3 regions of the Streptomyces sp. NPDC048696 genome follow, and region 3 is predicted to be linked to each of the others. Evidence: riboswitches for the same ligand, from Rfam matches in the RefSeq annotation. Region 3 holds a riboswitch; each other region holds the start of a gene.
What was found. Region 3 has a riboswitch for cobalamin ahead of ACGFRG_RS11620 (cobalamin biosynthesis protein). Riboswitches for the same ligand answer to the same signal wherever they lie in the genome.

Region 1: another riboswitch for cobalamin. It lies ahead of metE (5-methyltetrahydropteroyltriglutamate--homocysteine S-methyltransferase); the one in region 3 lies ahead of ACGFRG_RS11620 (cobalamin biosynthesis protein).
Region 2: another riboswitch for cobalamin. It lies ahead of ACGFRG_RS18205 (HoxN/HupN/NixA family nickel/cobalt transporter); the one in region 3 lies ahead of ACGFRG_RS11620 (cobalamin biosynthesis protein).

Annotation. Positions count from the first base shown of each region.
Region 1 is NZ_JBICVJ010000017.1:84,414-90,427, forward strand. It holds gene ACGFRG_RS29970 (molybdopterin-dependent oxidoreductase) at 1-2,836, opposite strand, end outside; cobalamin riboswitch at 3,140-3,291, shown strand; gene metE (5-methyltetrahydropteroyltriglutamate--homocysteine S-methyltransferase) at 3,470-5,788, shown strand; gene ACGFRG_RS29980 (VOC family protein) at 5,920-6,014, opposite strand, start outside.
Region 2 is NZ_JBICVJ010000008.1:19,045-25,058, forward strand. It holds gene ACGFRG_RS18195 (hypothetical protein) at 1-151, opposite strand, end outside; gene ACGFRG_RS18200 (TetR/AcrR family transcriptional regulator) at 302-1,063, opposite strand; cobalamin riboswitch at 1,269-1,477, shown strand; gene ACGFRG_RS18205 (HoxN/HupN/NixA family nickel/cobalt transporter) at 1,475-2,680, shown strand; gene ACGFRG_RS18210 (AraC family transcriptional regulator) at 2,793-3,662, opposite strand; gene ACGFRG_RS18215 (aldehyde dehydrogenase family protein) at 3,858-5,174, opposite strand; gene ACGFRG_RS18220 (HAD family acid phosphatase) at 5,514-6,014, shown strand, end outside.
Region 3 is NZ_JBICVJ010000004.1:551,657-557,670, reverse strand. It holds gene ACGFRG_RS11635 (class II aldolase/adducin family protein) at 1-11, opposite strand, end outside; gene ACGFRG_RS11630 (anion permease) at 221-1,501, shown strand; gene ACGFRG_RS11625 (hypothetical protein) at 1,531-1,755, shown strand; cobalamin riboswitch at 1,862-2,004, shown strand; gene ACGFRG_RS11620 (cobalamin biosynthesis protein) at 2,112-3,041, shown strand; gene ACGFRG_RS11615 (cobyric acid synthase) at 3,038-4,546, shown strand; gene cobN (cobaltochelatase subunit CobN) at 4,543-6,014, shown strand, end outside.

The DNA.
Region 1 (6,014 bases), on a different contig from region 3:
AGAACCCGGTGCCGTTGTCGGGCGCGTCGCCGTCACCGGTGGTGCTGGTGACCAGCAGCAGATCGGCGTCCGGGGACAGCGCGCCCGGGGCGGTGTCGTCCATGGCGAGCAGCGCGGTCCGGTGCCCGGCGGCGGTGAGCCGTTCGGCGGTGACGGCCGCGACCTGCTCGGCGTTGCCGGTCTGCGAGGCCCACAGGACGACCACGTCACGGCCCGAGGGCTCGGCGGGCACCTCCTGCGGCTCCACGGCGGTTCGTGAAGCCCGCGAGTACATCCCGGCCAGCACGCCGTTCACCCACAGCGCGTGCTCCTCGGAGAACGGCGCTCCCGGTGGCAGTACGGGAACCCCGGGCGCCCCCGATTCCAGCCCGGCGAGAAATCCGGCCAGGTATCGGCGTTCGTGCTCGGCGAGGACCGGCGGTTGGACGTCGAGCCCGAACACGGCAGCGGGGCTGCCTGCTCCGCTCGGCGGATTCGTGTCAATTGCCTCCAATGTGTGGGGAGTCGGGTGTGCCGACGCACCTGTCGTGTCCGCACTCGTGCCCATGCCCGCACTCGTGCCTGTGCCTGCGTCTGTGCCTGCGCCCGCACCGGTGGCCGCACCGATGTTCGCGCCGGCGGCCGTGCCGGTGTTCGCACCTGCGCCCGCACCCGTCGCCGTCGCCACGGGTCCCGTCGGCGTCGCCACCTTGACCAGCGACACGGCGCACATCTTGAACCCGGGCTGGAGCGAGACCGGGTCGACCGCGTCACTGGTCACCGCGTTGACGCTCAGATACTCACCGAACAGGTCGCTCCAGTGGAACGGCGCGAAGCAGCACCCCGGCCGCACCCGGTCGGTCAGCACCGCGGGCAGCACGGCCCGCCCGCGCCGCGAGGCGACCTCCACCGAGTCTCCGTCGGCGATGCCCAGCGCCTCGGCATCCTGCGGATGCATCTCGACGAACGGCGCCGGGTTGAGCCTGTTGAGCTTGTTCACCTTTCCGGTCTTGGTGAGCGTGTGCCACTGGTGCGGCAGGCGCCCGGTGTTGAGTACGAACGGAAAGGCGTCGTCCGGCATTTCGGCGGCCGGGACGTGCGGCCGTGCGTGGAACACCGCCCGCCCGCTCGCGGTCGGAAACTCCGGGCCGCCGCCCTTCCCGTCCACATAACGGATGGGATTGCGGTCCGGTTCCCCGGCGTTCGCGGCAGGCCATTGGACGGGTGTGGACCGCAGCCGCTCGTAGCTGATCCCGCGCAGGTCGTAGCCGGTCACGGGGTTGTGGGCGCGCTTGATCTCCTCGAAGATCTCCTCGGCGTCGGCGTAGGCGAACGCCTCCTCGTACCCCATCGCGCGGGCCACCCGGGCGATGATCTGCCAGTCCGGCAGCGCCTCGCCGGGCGGGTCGACGGCGCGGCGGGCCAGCGTCAGGTTGCGCTCACTGTTGACCAGCACGCCCTCGGCCTCGGTCCACAGCGCGGCGGGCAGCACCACATCGGCGTACGCGGTGGTCTCGGTCTCGGCGAACGCGTCCTGGGCGACGACGAATTCGGCCGCCTCCAGGCCCTCGATGACGGTACGGCGGTTGGCGACCGAGGCGACCGGGTTGGTGCAGATGATCCAGCACGCCTTGATGTCCCCCTCGGCCATCCGCCGGAACATCTCGATCGTGCCGAGCCCCGCCCCGTCGGTGCGCAGGGTGCCCGCGGGCAGCTCCCACAGCTCCTCGGTGAACGCCCGGTCCGCGTCCACGAGGACCGAGCGCTGTCCGGGCAGCCCGGGGCCCATGTAGCCCATCTCGCGGCCGCCCATCGCGTTCGGCTGGCCGGTGAGCGAGAACGGCCCGCTGCCCGGGCGGCAGATCGCCCCGGTCGCCAGATGCAGATTGACCAGCGCGTTGGTGTTCCAGGTGCCGTGCGTGGACTGGTTGAGCCCCATCGTCCAGCAGCTCATCCACTCCCCGGCCGCCCCGATCCAGCGCGCCGCCGTACGGATGTCTTCCTCGGGGATCCCGGTGATCTCGCTGACCGCGCCGGGGGCGTAGTCGGCCAGGAACCCCTCCATCGCCTCCCAGCCCTCGGTGTGCTCGGCGATGAAGGAGGGGTCGGTGTCCCCGTTCTCGTGGAGGAGGTGCAGCAGCCCGTTGAGCAGCGCGAGGTCGGCTCCTGGCTCGATCTGGAGGAACAGGTCGGCCTTGGCGGCGGTCGCGGTCCGCCGGGGGTCGACGACGATCAGCTTCGCCCCCGCCTTGACCCGTTCCATCATCCGCAGGAAGAGGATCGGGTGGCAGTCGGCCATGTTGGAGCCGATGACCAGGAAGACGTCCGCCCTGTCGAAGTCCTCGTACGAGCCGGGCGGGCCGTCCGCGCCGAGCGACAGCTTGTAGCCGCTGCCCGCGCTGGCCATGCACAGCCGGGAGTTGGACTCGATCTGGTTGGTCCCGATGAATCCCTTGGCCAGCTTGTTCGCCAGGTACTGCGCCTCCAGGCTGAGCTGGCCGGAGACGTACAGCGCGACGGCGTCCGGCCCGTGCGCGTCGACGATGGCCCGCAGCCGGTGCGCCGTGGCGGTGATCGCCCCGTCCACCGGGGCGGGAACGGGCCCGTCCCCGCGCTCGCCGCGCACGAGCGCGGTGGTGAGCCGCCCGGGCGCGGCCAGCATGTCGGCGGTGGTCGCGCCCTTGGTGCACAGTCGGCCGGAATTGGCGGGGTGGTTCTTGTCGCCGGACGCCTTGAGCACGGTGCGCCGTCCGTCGGGGCCCGCACCGATGTCGAGGACCAGCCCGCAGCCCACACCGCAGTACGAGCAGACCGTGCGGACCTGCTCGGTGCCGGTCCGCGAGTCCTGTGCGGTCAACGGGTGTCCCCTCTCGTCCCGGCCGGATCCTTGTGTTCCGACCGTACGAAATGCCCGTTACGTCGATGTCACGCGCGCAGATCGTGCGTGGTTACACCGGCCACACTAACCGCGACCCGAGGGTGTGAGCATGAGTGTTCGACTGCGGCAACGCGCGCGAGGACGGGCCGTCGGAGAGACGACAAAGGGGGGCCGAAATCGGCCGCGGGCGGCCCGTTTTATTACCCGAGCGGGTGGTCCGACCCACTCTGTAGGGTGGCTCACGCAGCTGGTTCGCCCCTGTCCGCCAGGCAGGCGCGTCGCAAGAGGGAACCCGGTGGGAATCCGGGACTGCCCCGCAGCGGTGAGCGGGAACGACCGCCGTCATACGCACTGGGCCCGACCGGGTCCGGGAAGCGACGGCCACTAGGAGTCCGCCGGGAGACCGGCGTGCGCGCCCGCGAGTCCGAAGACCTGCCCGCTGCCCGCGCGCGGACCTGCGCGCGGAGATCCCGGTGACCTCGTGGGCGGGTCGGCGTGCACGGCGGGCGTATCGGCGCGGCACTTCGCGCGCGTGGCGCCTTGTCCGTCATCCCTTCGCGTCCGCGACCCGTGCCGGGGTCGTTCCGGGACATTCTCGCGAAGGAGAGATCCGTGACCACCGAGTCCGCAGCCGCGGCGGCACGCGCCACCGTGTACGGCTACCCGCGCCAGGGCCACCACCGGGAACTGAAGAAGGCCGTCGAGGGCTACTGGAAGGGCCGCGTCAGCGCCGAGGAGCTGGGCGGCACGGCTCGCGAGCTGCGCCGCGCCACCTGGCTCCAGCTCGCCGACAGCGGCATCCACGAGGTCCCCAGCGGAGACTTCTCGTACTACGACCATGTCCTCGACACCAGCGTGATGGTCGGCGCGATCCCCGCCCGCCACCGCGCCGCCGTCGAGGCCGACGCGCTGGCCGGCTACTTCGCCATGGCGCGCGGCACCCAGGACGTGGCACCGCTGGAGATGACCAAGTGGTTCGACACGAACTACCACTACCTGGTGCCCGAACTCGGCCCCGACACCGTCTTCGGCGCCGACTCCGCCAAGCAGGTCGCCGAGCTCACCGAGGCGCTCGTACTGGGCCTCGCCGCCCGGCCCGTCCTCGTCGGGCCGGTCACCTACCTCCTGCTCGCCAAGCCCGCCCCCTCGGTCGCCGCGGACTTCGAGCCGCTGACCCTGCTGGAGCGGCTGGTGCCCGTCTACGCCGAAGTGCTCGCCGATCTGCGGGCGGCGGGCGCCGAGTGGGTCCAGCTCGACGAGCCCGCCCTCGTCCAGGACCGCACACCCGCCGAACTGGCAGCCGCCACGCGCGCGTACGAGGTGCTCGGGAGCCTCACCGACCGCCCCAAGCTCCTCGTCGCGTCCTACTTCGACCGGCTCGGCGACGCCCTGCCCGTCCTCGCCAAGGCGCCCGTGGACGGCCTCGGCCTGGACTTCACGGGAGCGGCCGCCGCCAACCTCGACAGCCTCGCGGCCGTGGGCGGTCTGCCGGGCAAGCGCCTGGTCGCGGGCGTGGTGAACGGCCGCAACATCTGGATCAACGACTACGAGAAGTCGCTGGCCACCCTCGGCACACTCCTGGGCCTTGCCGACCGCGTCGACGTCGCGGCCTCCTGCTCGCTGCTGCACGTCCCGCTCGACGCGACGGCGGAACGCGACATCGACCCGCAGATCGCCCGCTGGCTGGCGTTCGCCCGCCAGAAGACGGCCGAGATCGCCACGCTCGCCCGGGGGCTCGCCCACGGCCCCCACACCATCGCCGCCGAACTCGCCGCCAACCGGGCCGACCTGGCCTCGCGCGCCGGTTCCGCCCTCACCCGCGACCCGGCGGTACGCGTGCGTAGCGCCGCTGTGACCGAGGCGGACGCCCGCCGCTCCCAGCCGTACGGGCAGCGGACCTCGGCCCAGCGCGCCCGTCTCGGCCTGCCCGTGCTGCCCACGACCACCATCGGCTCGTTCCCGCAGACGGCCGAGGTCCGCACCGCGCGCGCCGATCTGCGGGCCGGACGCATCGACTCCGAGGGCTACGAGGAGCGGATCAGGGCCGAGATCCGCGAGGTCGTCGCCTTCCAGGAGAAGGCGGGCCTGGACGTCCTGGTCCACGGCGAGGCCGAACGCAACGACATGGTGCAGTACTTCGCCGAGCAGCTGACCGGCTACCTCGCCACCCAGCACGGCTGGGTCCAGTCGTACGGCACGCGCTATGTGCGCCCGCCGGTCCTGGCCGGCGACATCTCCCGGCCGCATCCGATGACCGTGCGCTGGACCGGGTACGCCCAGTCGCTCACCAGTCGGCCGGTCAAGGGCATGCTGACCGGGCCGGTCACCATGCTGGCCTGGTCGTTCGTCCGCGACGACCAGCCGCTCGCCGACACCGCCCGCCAAGTCGCGCTCGCCCTGCGCGACGAGGTGAACGACCTTGAGCGCTCGGGGACTTCGGTCATCCAGGTCGACGAGCCCGCCCTGCGCGAGACACTGCCCCTGCGCGCCGCCGACCACGCGGCCTACCTCGCGTGGGCGACCGAATCGTTCCGCCTGACCACCGCGGGCGTACGTCCGGAGACCCAGATCCACACGCACATGTGCTACGCCGAGTTCGGCGACATCCTGCGCGCCATCGACGACCTCGACGCGGATGTCATCAGCCTGGAGGCGGCGCGCTCCCATATGCGCGTGGCCGACGAGCTCGCTGCCGCCGGCTACCCGCGCGAGGTGGGCCCCGGTGTCTACGACATCCACTCGCCGCGCGTACCGAGCGCCGAGGAGGCGGCCGCCCTGCTGCGCAGGGGACTTGAGGCCGTCCCGGCCGACCGGCTCTGGGTCAACCCGGACTGCGGGCTCAAGACCCGTGGCTGGGCCGAGACCCGGCGGTCCCTGGAGAACCTGGTCGCGGCGGCCCGCACCGTGAGGGCGGAGACAGCGGGCAGGTGAACCGGCCGGTGACGGCGGGGACGGCAGGGCGGTGAAACGGCCGGGGAGGACGGAGATGGCAGGGCGGTGAAACGGCCGGGGAGGGCCTTCACGCGCGCGTGAAGGCCCTCCCCGGTACTGCGTGCGTCCCGCTACACGTCGGTCATCTGCGGCATGTCGCCCTGCGTCGTCGACATGTCGATCACCGAGAAGGCCGCGCCCTGGGAGTCGGTGAGCGCCGCGAACC
Region 2 (6,014 bases), on a different contig from region 3:
GCGTGACGTTCCTGGGCCACCAGGAGACCTCGGCGCGGATCATCCGCACGCTGAACCGGATGAAGAAGAACGCCCCCAGGAAGCCGAGCAGCAGGAACAGCAGCGGCTGTTTGCCCGGGTCCAGGATCTCGCGCCGGTACCAGTCGCCCATGGGTCAGGCCCGTCCGCCGGGCCGCTGCCGGTCGTCCATGCGGTCGGCCCCTTCCCGTGCCCGTCGCGCTGTGCGCAGCGTAACCAGGGCCGGGCGGACCGGCACGTCGAGGCGCTGTCCGAGGCGCCTCGACGCGGCCGGGCCCGTACGTCAGCCGGTGGCGCCGCGCGTGCGCGCGAGCCGGGCTTCGAGTCCGTCGAGTACGCAGTCGAGGCCGTCGGTGAAGCCGTCGTCGCGGGCGCTGTCCACCTGCTGCTCGCGCTGAAGGGCGTAGAGCCTGCGCAGCCTGGGGTAGGGCTCCACGGCCCGTTCGGCGGCGGGCCACAGGCCGGTCACCCACTCCTGCTCGCTCATACCGCTGCGGGCGAGCGTGGTGAGCCAGGCGGCCTCGGTCGTCGACACTCCGATGGCATACGCGGCGACGGCGTTGACGGCTCGGTCGGCCGCCTCCAGGGTGAACCCGGCCCGCTCGAACACGCCGAGCAGGCCCTCGGACATCCGCATCATGTTGGGCCCGAGCGCGGCCACCCCCGCCTCGCCGAGCACCGACACGATCCACGGGTGGCGGTGGAAGGCGGAGCGCAGGCTCTGGGCGCAGTGGGTGGCGGCCGCGCGCCACTCGTCGGGCGTGTCCGTGGTGTCCGGGACCTCGATCTCGCCGTAGATCTCGTCGACGACGAGCTCGATGAGCTCGTCCTTGTTCGCCACATGGGTGTAGAGCGAGGTGGCGCCGGCGTTGAGGCGGCTGCCGAGTTTGCGCATGCTGAGCGCGTCGATGCCCTCCGCGTCGAGCAGTTCGAGGGCGGCCGAGACGATGTGGTCCCGGCTCAGCGACGGCTGTTCACGCTTGCGGCGCTGGGGGCGGGTCCACACCGAGGGGATGCTCCGCGTCGGCTGGGTTTCGGCCGGCATCCGGCCTCCTCTCTCTCGCGCTCCAGGGTATCCGCTCGACGGCACGTTGTACGTGGCCACGAACGCCGTACGCAGCACGAACAGTGTGTGGCGCGGAGCCGGTCCGTCCGTCTTCGATGGCGGCACCCTCGGCGGCCCGACCTCGCCGGCTGTTCCGGAGCAACTGCCTCCACTTACCGGGACTTGCAGGTCAGGCGGACCCCACCTACGGTTGGCGGGCCGTGGTGTTCGGGAAGACCGGTGCAAGACCGGAGCGGCCCTCGCCACTGTGATCGGGTCCCACGTCGTTCAGGCCATGAACGGCTTCGGGTAGCCCGCCCCGTTGTGCCACTGGTGCCCGCGAGGACACCGGGAAGGCTGGGGCGGTGCGACACCCCGTAAGCCAGGAGACCGGCCACGGCATCTCGCGAAATGATCCACGAGGTGCTGGAGCGTGAACGAATGACCCTGCCCACTCCGTTTCACTGGCGGCGTGAGGACACCGTCCGAACTGCCTGGCTGCTGGCGGTGATAGCCGCCCTGCACATCGTCGCGTTCGGGATCCTCTTCCTGCTGGTGGTGCCGCGCCACTACGAGGTCGGCTCGAAGACGTTCGGCCTCGGCCTCGGCATCACCGCCTACACCCTCGGCATGCGCCATGCCTTCGACGCCGATCACATCGCGGCGATCGACAACACCACCCGCAAACTGATGGCCGACGGCAAGCGGCCGGTGTCGGTGGGCTTCTGGTTCGCCCTCGGGCACTCCAGCGTGGTGGTCGTGATGGCCGCGCTGGTCGCCGGAGGCGCCCAGCTGGCGGGCACCCTGATGAACGACGACTCGCGCACCCACCAGACGCTGGGCGTGGTGGGAACCACCGTCTCCGGCTCGTTCCTCTACCTCATCGCGGCGCTCAACCTCGTCGCTCTCGTCGGCATCCTGCGGGTCTTCCGGGCGATGCGCGCGGGCACGTACGACGAGGTGGAGCTCGAACAGCACCTGGACTCACGCGGGTTCATGAACCGCGTCCTGGGACGCTTCACCAAGTCGATCACCCGCCCCGGCCAGATGTACCCGCTGGGCTTCCTCTTCGGGCTCGGCTTCGACACCGCGACCGAGGTCACCCTGATGGTCATGGCGGGCTCCGGCGCGGCGGCCGGACTGCCCTGGTACGCGGTCCTGTGCCTGCCCCTGCTGTTCGCGGCGGGCATGAGCCTGTTCGACACCATCGACGGTACGTTCATGAACTTCGCCTACCAGTGGGCCTTCTCCAACCCGGTCCGCAAGGTGTTCTACAACCTCACCATCACCGGGCTCTCGATCGCGGTGGCCTTCCTGATCGGCACGATCGAGCTGGTGGGCGTGCTGCACGACAAACTCGACCTGAGTGACGGGCTCACCGGCTGGGTCTCCGGACTCAACCTGGACAACGTCGGGTTCATCATCGTCGGCCTCTTCGTCGCCGTGTGGGCCGCGGCCCTGGCGTACTGGCGGCTGGCCAGGGTCGAGCAGCGCTGGGCGGTGCGGGTCGCCCCGGGGGGTGCCGTGCCCGGCCAGGGCCGGGCGGGTGCGGCACCCGAGGGAGCCGCGCACGACGGGGCGCACGACGGGACCGCACCCGCCGCGGACGTCATCTGAAGGCGACGACGTCGGACTTCGCCCAGTCGGCGAACGGTAGGTGGCTGGTCGCGCGGTTCCCCGCGCCCCTCAAGGGGCGCGGGGAACCGCGGACTTCTGCATGTCCGGGAGGTCAGGTGGCGTCCCGCTCCACCGGGATCCACAGTGCCGCGTCGGCGTGTCCCGCCCGCTCCTGCGGGTACCGCACGCGCAGTATCTCCGGCCCCGGCCTGCTCCGGTACGGGTTGGAGGGGAACCACTCCGTGAACACGTCCCGCCACATGTTCTGGAGCGCCTGCGGGAACGGTCCGGAGCTCTCGAAGACGGCCCACGTACCGGCCGGGACGGTGAGCGCGTCCAGGTCCTCGGGCGGGGTGAGCCCGGTCACCACCGCGTGGTAGTAGTCGAGTTCGGTACCCTCCGCGCGGCTCGGGTCGATGTCGTCGGTGACCGAGACGATCCCCTCGGGTTCCTGGTCGGACAGACCGCTGATCCGCTGCACGGTCTCCTGCCCGAGGTCCTGGATGAACCCGGCGATCGCCGGGTTCACGCCCTCGTGCACCAGCGGGACCCGGGCCTTCTTGCCGACCACCCGGAACTCGTCCTTCTCCACCACTCGGTATCGCATACTGCTGCTCCCTTCGACGATGAGACGGAAGGACATCCGGGGCTGGGAGTGCAGAGCCGCACCGGTGCGGCGGGCCTCGCCGGGCCCGACACCGTGCACGGCCCGGAACGCCCGGGCGAACGCCTCGCCCGAGCCGTATCCGTAACGGACCGCCACTTCCAGCAACGTCCGCTCGTCGGAGAGCACTTCGGCACCCGCGACGGTCATCCGCCGACGCCTGATGTACTCCGAGAGCGGCATCCCGGCGAGCGCCGAGAACATACGCCGGAAGTGGTACTCCGACGTCGCCGCGATCCGCGCCAGCTCGGCCGCCTCGATCGACCGGTCGAGATGGGCCTCGATGTGGTCCATGGCCTGATTGAGCCGTTCCAGCACCCCGGCCTCCTTCCTTGTGATCACCACGTTAGGAAGGACCCACTGTGCCCGACCCGACATCCTGTGCCCGAATCGGTCGGGTGGAGTTCACGGGTACGCGCGCACATACGTACGTCGGTCCGGTCCCAAGGAAATGGGGTCCCGTCGCCCTGCGACGCACGCACCGGCAGATCCACCGGACAGGCCCTGGCCGGATCAGCTCAGCGGCTTCTCCAGGATCGCCTTGCGGTGGCTGAAGGTCTCGATCGAGTAGCGGCCGTGGTAGTTGCCCATGCCGCTCTCGCCGACGCCGCCGAACGGCAGGTCGGAGACGGTGAGATGGGCCAGCGGCAGACCGATGCCGAGGCCTCCGGAGGAGGTTTCGGCGGCGAGGCGGTCCTTGGTGGTGTCCGACTCGGTGAAGGCGTACAGAGCCAGCGGCTTGTCGCGGTCGTTGATGAACTCGATGGCCTCGTCCAGGTCCGCGACGGTGACGATCGGCAGGACCGGGCCGAAGATCTCCTCCTGCATCACCGGCGACTTCGGGTCGACGTCGGCCAGGACGGTCGGAGCCAGGTACTTGGTGGCGCGGTCGCCCTCGCCGCCGACGACCGTCCGGCCGGAGTCGAGCAGCGAGCTCAGCCGGTCGAAGTGGCGTTCGTTGACGATCCGGCCGTACTCGGCGGACGCCTGCGGGTCGGCCCCGTACAGCGCCTCGATGGCGGTGACCAGGGCGGGCTCCAGGGCGCGGGCCGTCTCGGGGTCGGTGAGGACATAGTCGGGCGCGACGCAGGTCTGACCGGCGTTGAGGAACTTGCCGGCCGCGAGCCGGGCGGCGACGGTTTCGATGTCGGCGTCCCGGTCGACGAACACCGGTGACTTGCCGCCCAGTTCGAGGGTGACGGGGGTGAGGTGCTGGACGGCGGCCGTCATCACGATGCGGCCGACGGCGCCGTTGCCGGTGTAGAAGATGTGGTCGAACCGCTCGGCCAGCAGCGCCGTGGTCTCCGGAATCCCGCCTTCCACGACGGCCACCGCGTCCGCGTCGAGGTACTGCGGCAGCAGCCGCGCAAGGACGGCGGAGGTGGCCGGTGCCAGCTCGCTGGGCTTGGCGACCACCGCGTTCCCGGCCGCCAGCGCGCCGATCATCGGCGTGAGCAGCAGCTGCGCGGGATAGTTCCAGGGTGCGATGACCAGGACGACGCCCAGCGGGTCGTACTGCGTCCGGGCCGTCGCCTCGCCCAGGTGCGCGGGTACGGGCGCGGGCTCCGGTCGCAGCCACTCGGCGAGGTGGTCGAGGGTGTGGTCGATCTCCCGGACGGTGAAGCCGATCTCCGTGCGGTGCGCCTCGGCGCTGCTCTTGCCCAGGTCCGCGTGGAGCGCGTCGACGAGCTCGCCGCCGCGCTCGGTGAGCATCTCGCGCAGTCGGCGCAGCTGCGTGGTGCGCCACTCGACGGGCTTGGTGCGACCGGTACGGAAGGTGGCGCGCAGCCGGGCCACGGTGTCGGCGGGCTGCTCCGGGGTGGTGTTCATGGTGCCTCGCTGCTGGGGGGCGCGTACCCGTCGGTCCGCGTCCGGTGATGTCGAGCGATCAGCTCGATGTAAAAGCCAACAGTTCAGGCTGGAAAATAAATTCCCGCTCGCGACCAATCGACCGAAAACTGCGTTCCGTCACCGTACGAGCGCGGAACGCCCCGCTTGGGCGCCGCCCATGGGTTCATCTCGCGTCAACGAAAAATTTCCTACCCGCCAGTAGACATCAGGTCGGAAGGTGATCATTGTTGGCCGTGACCATGTCAATGCCGTGCGGTCGGGGTAGCCGCCGACGCCCGGCGGGACTTTCTGCTTCGTGACCGAGGAGCAACACCCCCCATGCACCGCACCGCTTGGACGACACGCGCCGTAGTCACGGTGGCCGCCGCGGCGACCGCCCTCATCGCCGCCCCCACCGCCTCCGAGGCCGCCCCGCGCACCGTCGCCGTCCAGTCCGCCGGCGCCTCCGCGATCACCGCGCCCAAGGGCGTCGACTACACCACCTGGCTGCACGACGTCGGCGCCGTGGTGGATGTGGCCCGCCCGTACCTCAAGCAGCGCCTCGCCGCGTCCCCCGCGGGCGAGAAGCCCGCGATCGTCCTGGACATCGACAACACGTCCCTTGAGACGGACTTCCACCACTTCTGGACGTTCCCGACGCCGGCCATCCAGTCCATGCACGACATGGTGCGGGAGGCGAACGCCGAGGGCGCCGCCGTCTTCTTCGTGACCGCCCGCCCCGGCATCATCGAGTCCCTCACCTCGTACAACCTCAAGGCAGTGGGCTACCCGGTCACCGGTCTGTACGTACGCGACCTGGACGACCTGTTCGAGAACGTC
Region 3 (6,014 bases):
GTCTCTCCCATGGACGCGATCCTCGCAGCTCCCGGACGCCGTGCCGGGGAGTGAGCAGAATCTCTTCTATGGGCTGTTTGGCCTGTTCACGGGGTTTGTCAGAGCCTGACCCCAGCAAAAACCGGTCAGAGACACCATGAAGCCCGGTCCAGTTCACCTTCCGTTCATCCAGGTTACTTACGTTCGTCCAGCCACTGACGTCGAACGATTGCCTGGGTAAATGGAACACATCACGCTGCTGCTCGCCATTGTGGTCGTGACAGCTCTAGTGTTCGATTTCACGAACGGTTTCCATGACACCGCCAACGCGATGGCCACGACCATCTCGACCGGCGCCCTGAAGCCCAAAGCCGCCGTGGCCATGTCCGCGGCGCTCAATCTGGTCGGCGCGTTCCTGTCGGTGGAGGTCGCCAAGACGATCTCCGGCGGGATCATCAACGAAAAGGGCATCAGGACCGAGGTGATCTTCGCGGCGCTCGTCGGCGCCATCCTCTGGAACCTGGTGACCTGGCTGCTCGGCCTGCCGTCCAGCTCCTCGCACGCCCTGTTCGGCGGTCTGATCGGCGCGGCCGTGATGTCGGCCGGCTGGTCCTCGGTCAACGGCTCCACCGTCGTCACCAAGGTGCTGCTGCCCGCCGTCGCCGCGCCGATCGTCGCGGGCGTCGCCTCGATGCTGGCCACGCGGCTGACGTACCGGATCAACCGAAACGTCGACCCGGCTGCCGAGAAGGCCACCGCCAAGGGCTACCGGGCGGGCCAGATCGCCTCCGCCGGTCTCGTCTCGCTCGCCCACGGCACCAACGACGCGCAGAAGACCATGGGCATCATCACGCTCGCCCTGGTCACCGGCGGTGTGCTGCACCCGGGCGCCAACCCCCCGATGTGGGTCATCGTCTCGGCCGGCATGGCCATCGCCATGGGCACCTACCTCGGCGGCTGGCGCATCATCCGCACCATGGGCAAGGGCCTGACCGAGCTCGCGCCGCCGCAGGGCTTCGCCGCCCAGTCCGGTGCCGCGACCGTCATCCTGGCCTCCTCGCACCTCGGCTTCTCGCTCTCCACCACCCAGGTCTGCTCCGGCTCCGTGATGGGCGCCGGCCTCGGCCGCAAGGGCGGTGTGGTCCGCTGGTCCACCGCGACCCGGATGTTCGTCGCGTGGGGCCTGACCCTGCCGGCCGCGGGTCTGGTCGGCGCCGGCGCCGAGTTCCTGACCGGCCAGGGCACCTGGGGCATCGTCCTGGTGGCGATCCTGCTGGTCGGTGGCTCCGGCTTCATCTGGAAGCTGTCGCGCCGCGAGCCGGTCTCGCACGCCGACGTCACCAACACCCCGGCCGACGCCGTGACCGAGGCCCCGGCCGAGCCCGCGGGTGTCGTCACCACCGCGATCGCCGCGGTCACCCCGCCCCCGACCGTCGCCGCCGTGGCCGCCGATCTGACGGCCACCATCCCGGCCCCGGCCCCAGTGGCCCCCGCCGACCCGGCCCGCCCGGCCGCCGTCTGACCCGGCCGCGCACCCTCTAAGGAATCGTCATGCACATCGACTGGGCAGCTCTCGGCACCGTCTTCGGTGTCAGCCTCATCGTCACCGTCGGCCTGGTGGGCCTGTTCACCGTCGGGATCGTCGGCCTCAGCAAGCAGCAGTCGGCCGCGTCCGGCAAGGGCAACGTCGCCCTGGCCCGCACCACCGCCTACGCCTGCTTCGCGCTCTGCGCGGCGGCCGTCGCGTACGGCATCAACCTGATCGTCGCCAAGTAGCGGCGACGTCCCACGCGTCTCCCGAACCGCCCTCCGCTCCCTGCGGAGGGCGGTTCGCTGTGTGCCTCGGCACACTCTCCCGTCGCAGGTCAGCAGCGAGTTGACGGGCGTTGCCGGGCGTGGTGGACTGCCCGAGCCATTTACGGCGGCAGAAGAGGAAGCCGGTGCGAATCCGGCGCGGTCCCGCCACTGTCATCGGGGAATGAACCCCGTGAGCCAGGAACTCTCACCGCCGGTCGACGTCGTACCAGGGCGCGGACACCCTGAGTGAGGACATACCGCCATGCGCGCCTGCCTGTTGCCGGCACCCCCCAGAAGTACCGGAGCTCTCCGCGGCATCGCGGCGGACTGACCCCATGCGTGCCGATCGCACTTTCGCGTACGGCGCCACCGCCGGGCTCCTCGGCGACCTGCTCCTGGGCGATCCGCGCCGGGGGCACCCGGTCGCCGCGTTCGGCCGCGCCGCGGCCGCCGTCGAGCGCGCGCTGTGGCGCGACCACCGGGGCTGGGGCGCACTGCACACCGCCGTGTGCGCCGGCGGCGCCGCGAGCGCCGCGCTGCTCGCCACGCGCGCGACGCGCGGCCGTCCCGCCGCGTCCGTCGCGCTGACCGCCGCCGCCACCTGGGCCGTCGTGGGCGGCACTTCGCTGGGCCGGGAGGCGCGCGCGATCGGCGCGGCGCTCGAAGCCGGGGACACCGAGGCCGCCCGCGCGCGGCTGCCGCATCTGTGCGGGCGCGACCCGCAGTCCCTGGACGCGCCGGGCATCGCGCGCGCGGTCGTCGAGTCCGTCGCCGAGAACACCTCCGACGCCGTGGTCGGCGCGCTGGTGTGGGGCGCGCTCGCGGGGGTGCCCGGCCTGGTGGCGTTCCGGGCGGTCAACACCCTGGACGCGATGGTCGGTCACCGTTCGCCGCGCCATCTGCGCTACGGGTGGGCCTCGGCACGCCTGGACGACGTGGCGGGCTGGCCCGGCGCCCGGCTCACCGCCGCGCTCGCCGTGGCCGCCGGGGGCGCGCCGCGCGCCGCCGCGCGCGCGTGGCGGGCCGACGCCCGCAAGCACCCGAGCCCCAACGCCGGCCCCGTCGAGGCGTCGTTCGCGGGCGCCCTCGGCGTACGCCTCGGCGGCACCCTCTCCTACGGCGGCAGGGTCGAGCACCGTCCCGTGCTCAACAACGGCGGGCGGGCCGTGGAAGTTCCGGACATCGAGCGGGCGGTGAGGCTGTCGCGGCGGGTGGGCTGGCTGGCGCTGGGAGTGGCGATCGCGGTGAGGAAGGTACGTACATGAGGGGCGGACTGCTGGTCGCGGGCACCACGTCCGACGCCGGGAAGAGCGTCGTCACCGCCGGGATCTGCCGGTGGCTGGTGCGCCAGGGCGTCAAAGTGGCGCCCTTCAAGGGACAGAACATGTCCCTCAACTCCTTCGTCACGCGCGAGGGCGCCGAGATCGGGCGCGCCCAGGCCATGCAGGCCCAGGCCGCGCGCGTGGAGCCGTCGGCGCTGATGAACCCCGTGCTGCTCAAGCCGGGGAGCGACCGGTCGAGCCAGGTCGTACTGATGGGCAAGCCGGTGGGCGAACTGAGCGCCAGCGGCTACCACGGCGGGCGCCAGGAAGCGCTTCTCGGGACCGTCGTGGACTGTCTGGAGCGGCTGCGGGGCACATATGACGCCGTGATCTGCGAGGGGGCGGGCAGTCCGGCCGAGATCAACCTGCGGCGTACCGACATCGTCAACATGGGCATCGCGCGCGCCGCGAGGCTCCCGGTGGTCGTGGTCGGCGACATCGACCGGGGCGGGGTCTTCGCCTCGTTCTTCGGTACGACGGCGCTGCTGAGCCCCGAGGACCAGGCGCTGGTCGCCGGGTACATCGTCAACAAGTTCCGCGGCGACGTCTCGTTGCTCCAGCCCGGCATCGACATGCTGCGCGGCCTCACCGGGCGGCACACGTACGGGATCCTGCCGTACGCGCACGGGCTCGGCATCGACGAGGAGGACGGCCTGCGGGTCTCCCTGCGCGGCGCCGTGCGCGAGTCGGTCGTCGCGCCGCCGGTGGGCGAGGACGTGCTGCGGGTCGCGGTCTGCGCGATCCCGCTGATGTCCAACTTCACCGACGTCGACGCGCTCGCCGCCGAACCCGGCGTGGTCGTACGGTTCGTGGACCGGCCCGAGGAACTGGCCGACGCGGATCTGGTCGTCGTGCCGGGAACCCGGGGCACGGTCCGGGCGTTGGAATGGCTGAGGGAGCGGGGGCTGGCGCGGGAGCTGGCGCGCAGGGCGGCCGAGGGGCGTCCGGTGCTGGGGATCTGCGGCGGGTTCCAGGTGCTCGGTGAGCACATCGATGACGAGGTCGAGTCACGGGCGGGTTCCGTGACGGGTCTCGGACTGCTGCCCGTGCGGGTGCGGTTCGCGGCCGAGAAGACACTTGCACGGCCGACCGGCGAGGCGCTGGGCGAGCGCGTGGACGGATACGAGATCCACCACGGCGTCGCGGAAGTGTTTGGCGGGGAAGCCTTCTTGGACGGATGCCGGGTCGGTGCGGTCTGGGGGACGCACTGGCACGGGTCACTTGAGAGCGACGGATTCAGGCGACGGTTCCTGGAGCGGGTCGCGAGCGCCGCAGGCCGGCGTTTCGTGCCCGCCCCGGACACGTCGTTCGGCGCGCTGCGCGAAGAGCAGCTGGACCGCCTCGGCGACCTCATCGAAGAACACGCGGACACGGACGCGCTGATGCGCCTCATCGAGCAGGGCGCGCCCGCAGGACTTCCCTTCATCGCACCTGGAGCACCCGCATGAGCACTGTGCTGTTGTTGTCGACCGCCGACACGGATCTGCTGGCGGCCCGGGCCTCCGGGGCGCCCTACCGGATCGGCAACCCGACCCGTATCGACGTGGCCGAGGAGCTGCCCGCGCTGATCGAGGGCGCGTCCGTGGCCGTCGTGCGCCTGCTGGGCGGCAAACGCGCCTGGGAGGACGGGCTCGCGGCGCTCAAGGCGTCCGGGATCCCGACCGTGCTGCTCGGCGGTGAGTCCGTGCCGGACGCGGAGCTGATGGCCGAGTCGTCGGTCCCGGCCGGTGTGGTCGCGGAGGCCCTGCGCTATCTGGTCGAGGGCGGCCCCGGCAACCTCGTGGAGCTGGCCCGGTTCCTCTCCGACACCGTGCTGCTCACGGGCGTCGGCTTCGCGGAGCCGCAGAAGATGCCGGAGTGGGGCGTGCACGGCACGCGCGCGTACGTGCCGGGTCGCCCCACCGTGGGCGTGCTCTTCTACCGCGCCCATGAGCTCTCCGGGAACACCTCGTTCGTCGATGTGCTCTGCGAGAGGATCGAGGACCGGGGCGCCAACGCCCTCGCGGTGTACGTGAGTTCACTGCGCGGCGCCGAGGACGCGCTCTACGAAGAGCTGGCCAAGGCGGACGCGCTGATCGCCACCGTCCTCGCCGCGGGCGGCACCACCGCCTCCCAGGCGAGCGCGGGCGGCGACGAGGAGGCGTGGGACATCGGCGCCCTGGCCGACCTGAACGTCCCCGTGCTGCAGGGGCTCTGCCTCACCTCGTCCAAGGCCGCCTGGGAGGCGTCGGACGCCGCCGTCTCCCCCATGGACGCCGCGATGCAGGTCGCCATCCCCGAGTTCGACGGACGGCTGATCACGGTCCCGTTCTCCTTCAAGGAGCAGGGCCCGGACGACGTCCCGGTCTACGTCGCCGACCCCGAGCGGGCCGCGCGCGTCGCCGGAATCGCCGTACGGCACGCCAAGTTGAAGCACAAGCCGAACGCCGAGAAGAAGCTGGCGCTCGTCTTCACCGCCTACCCCACCAAGCACTCGCGCGTCGGCAACGCGGTGGGCCTGGACACCCCCGCCTCCGCCGTCCGCGTCCTGGACGCGCTGCGGGACGCGGGGTACGGGGTCGAGGGCCACCCGGACAACGGCGACGAGCTGATCCACCGGCTGATCAACGCCGGTGGCCACGACGTGGAGTGGCTGACCGAGGAGCAGCTGGCCGCCGCCCCCGCGCGCGTGCCGCTCGCCGACTACCGAGCCTGGTTCGAGAAGCTGGAGCCCGAGCTGCGCGACAGCATGCTGGAGCACTGGGGCGAGCCGCCGGGCCAACTGTATGTGGACGGCGACGACATCGTGCTGGCCTCCCTCCAGTTCGGCAACGTCGTCGTGATGATCCAGCCGCCGCGCGGCTTCGGCGAGAACCCGATCGCGATCTACCACGACCCGGACATGCCGCCCTCGCACCACTACATGGCGGCGTACCG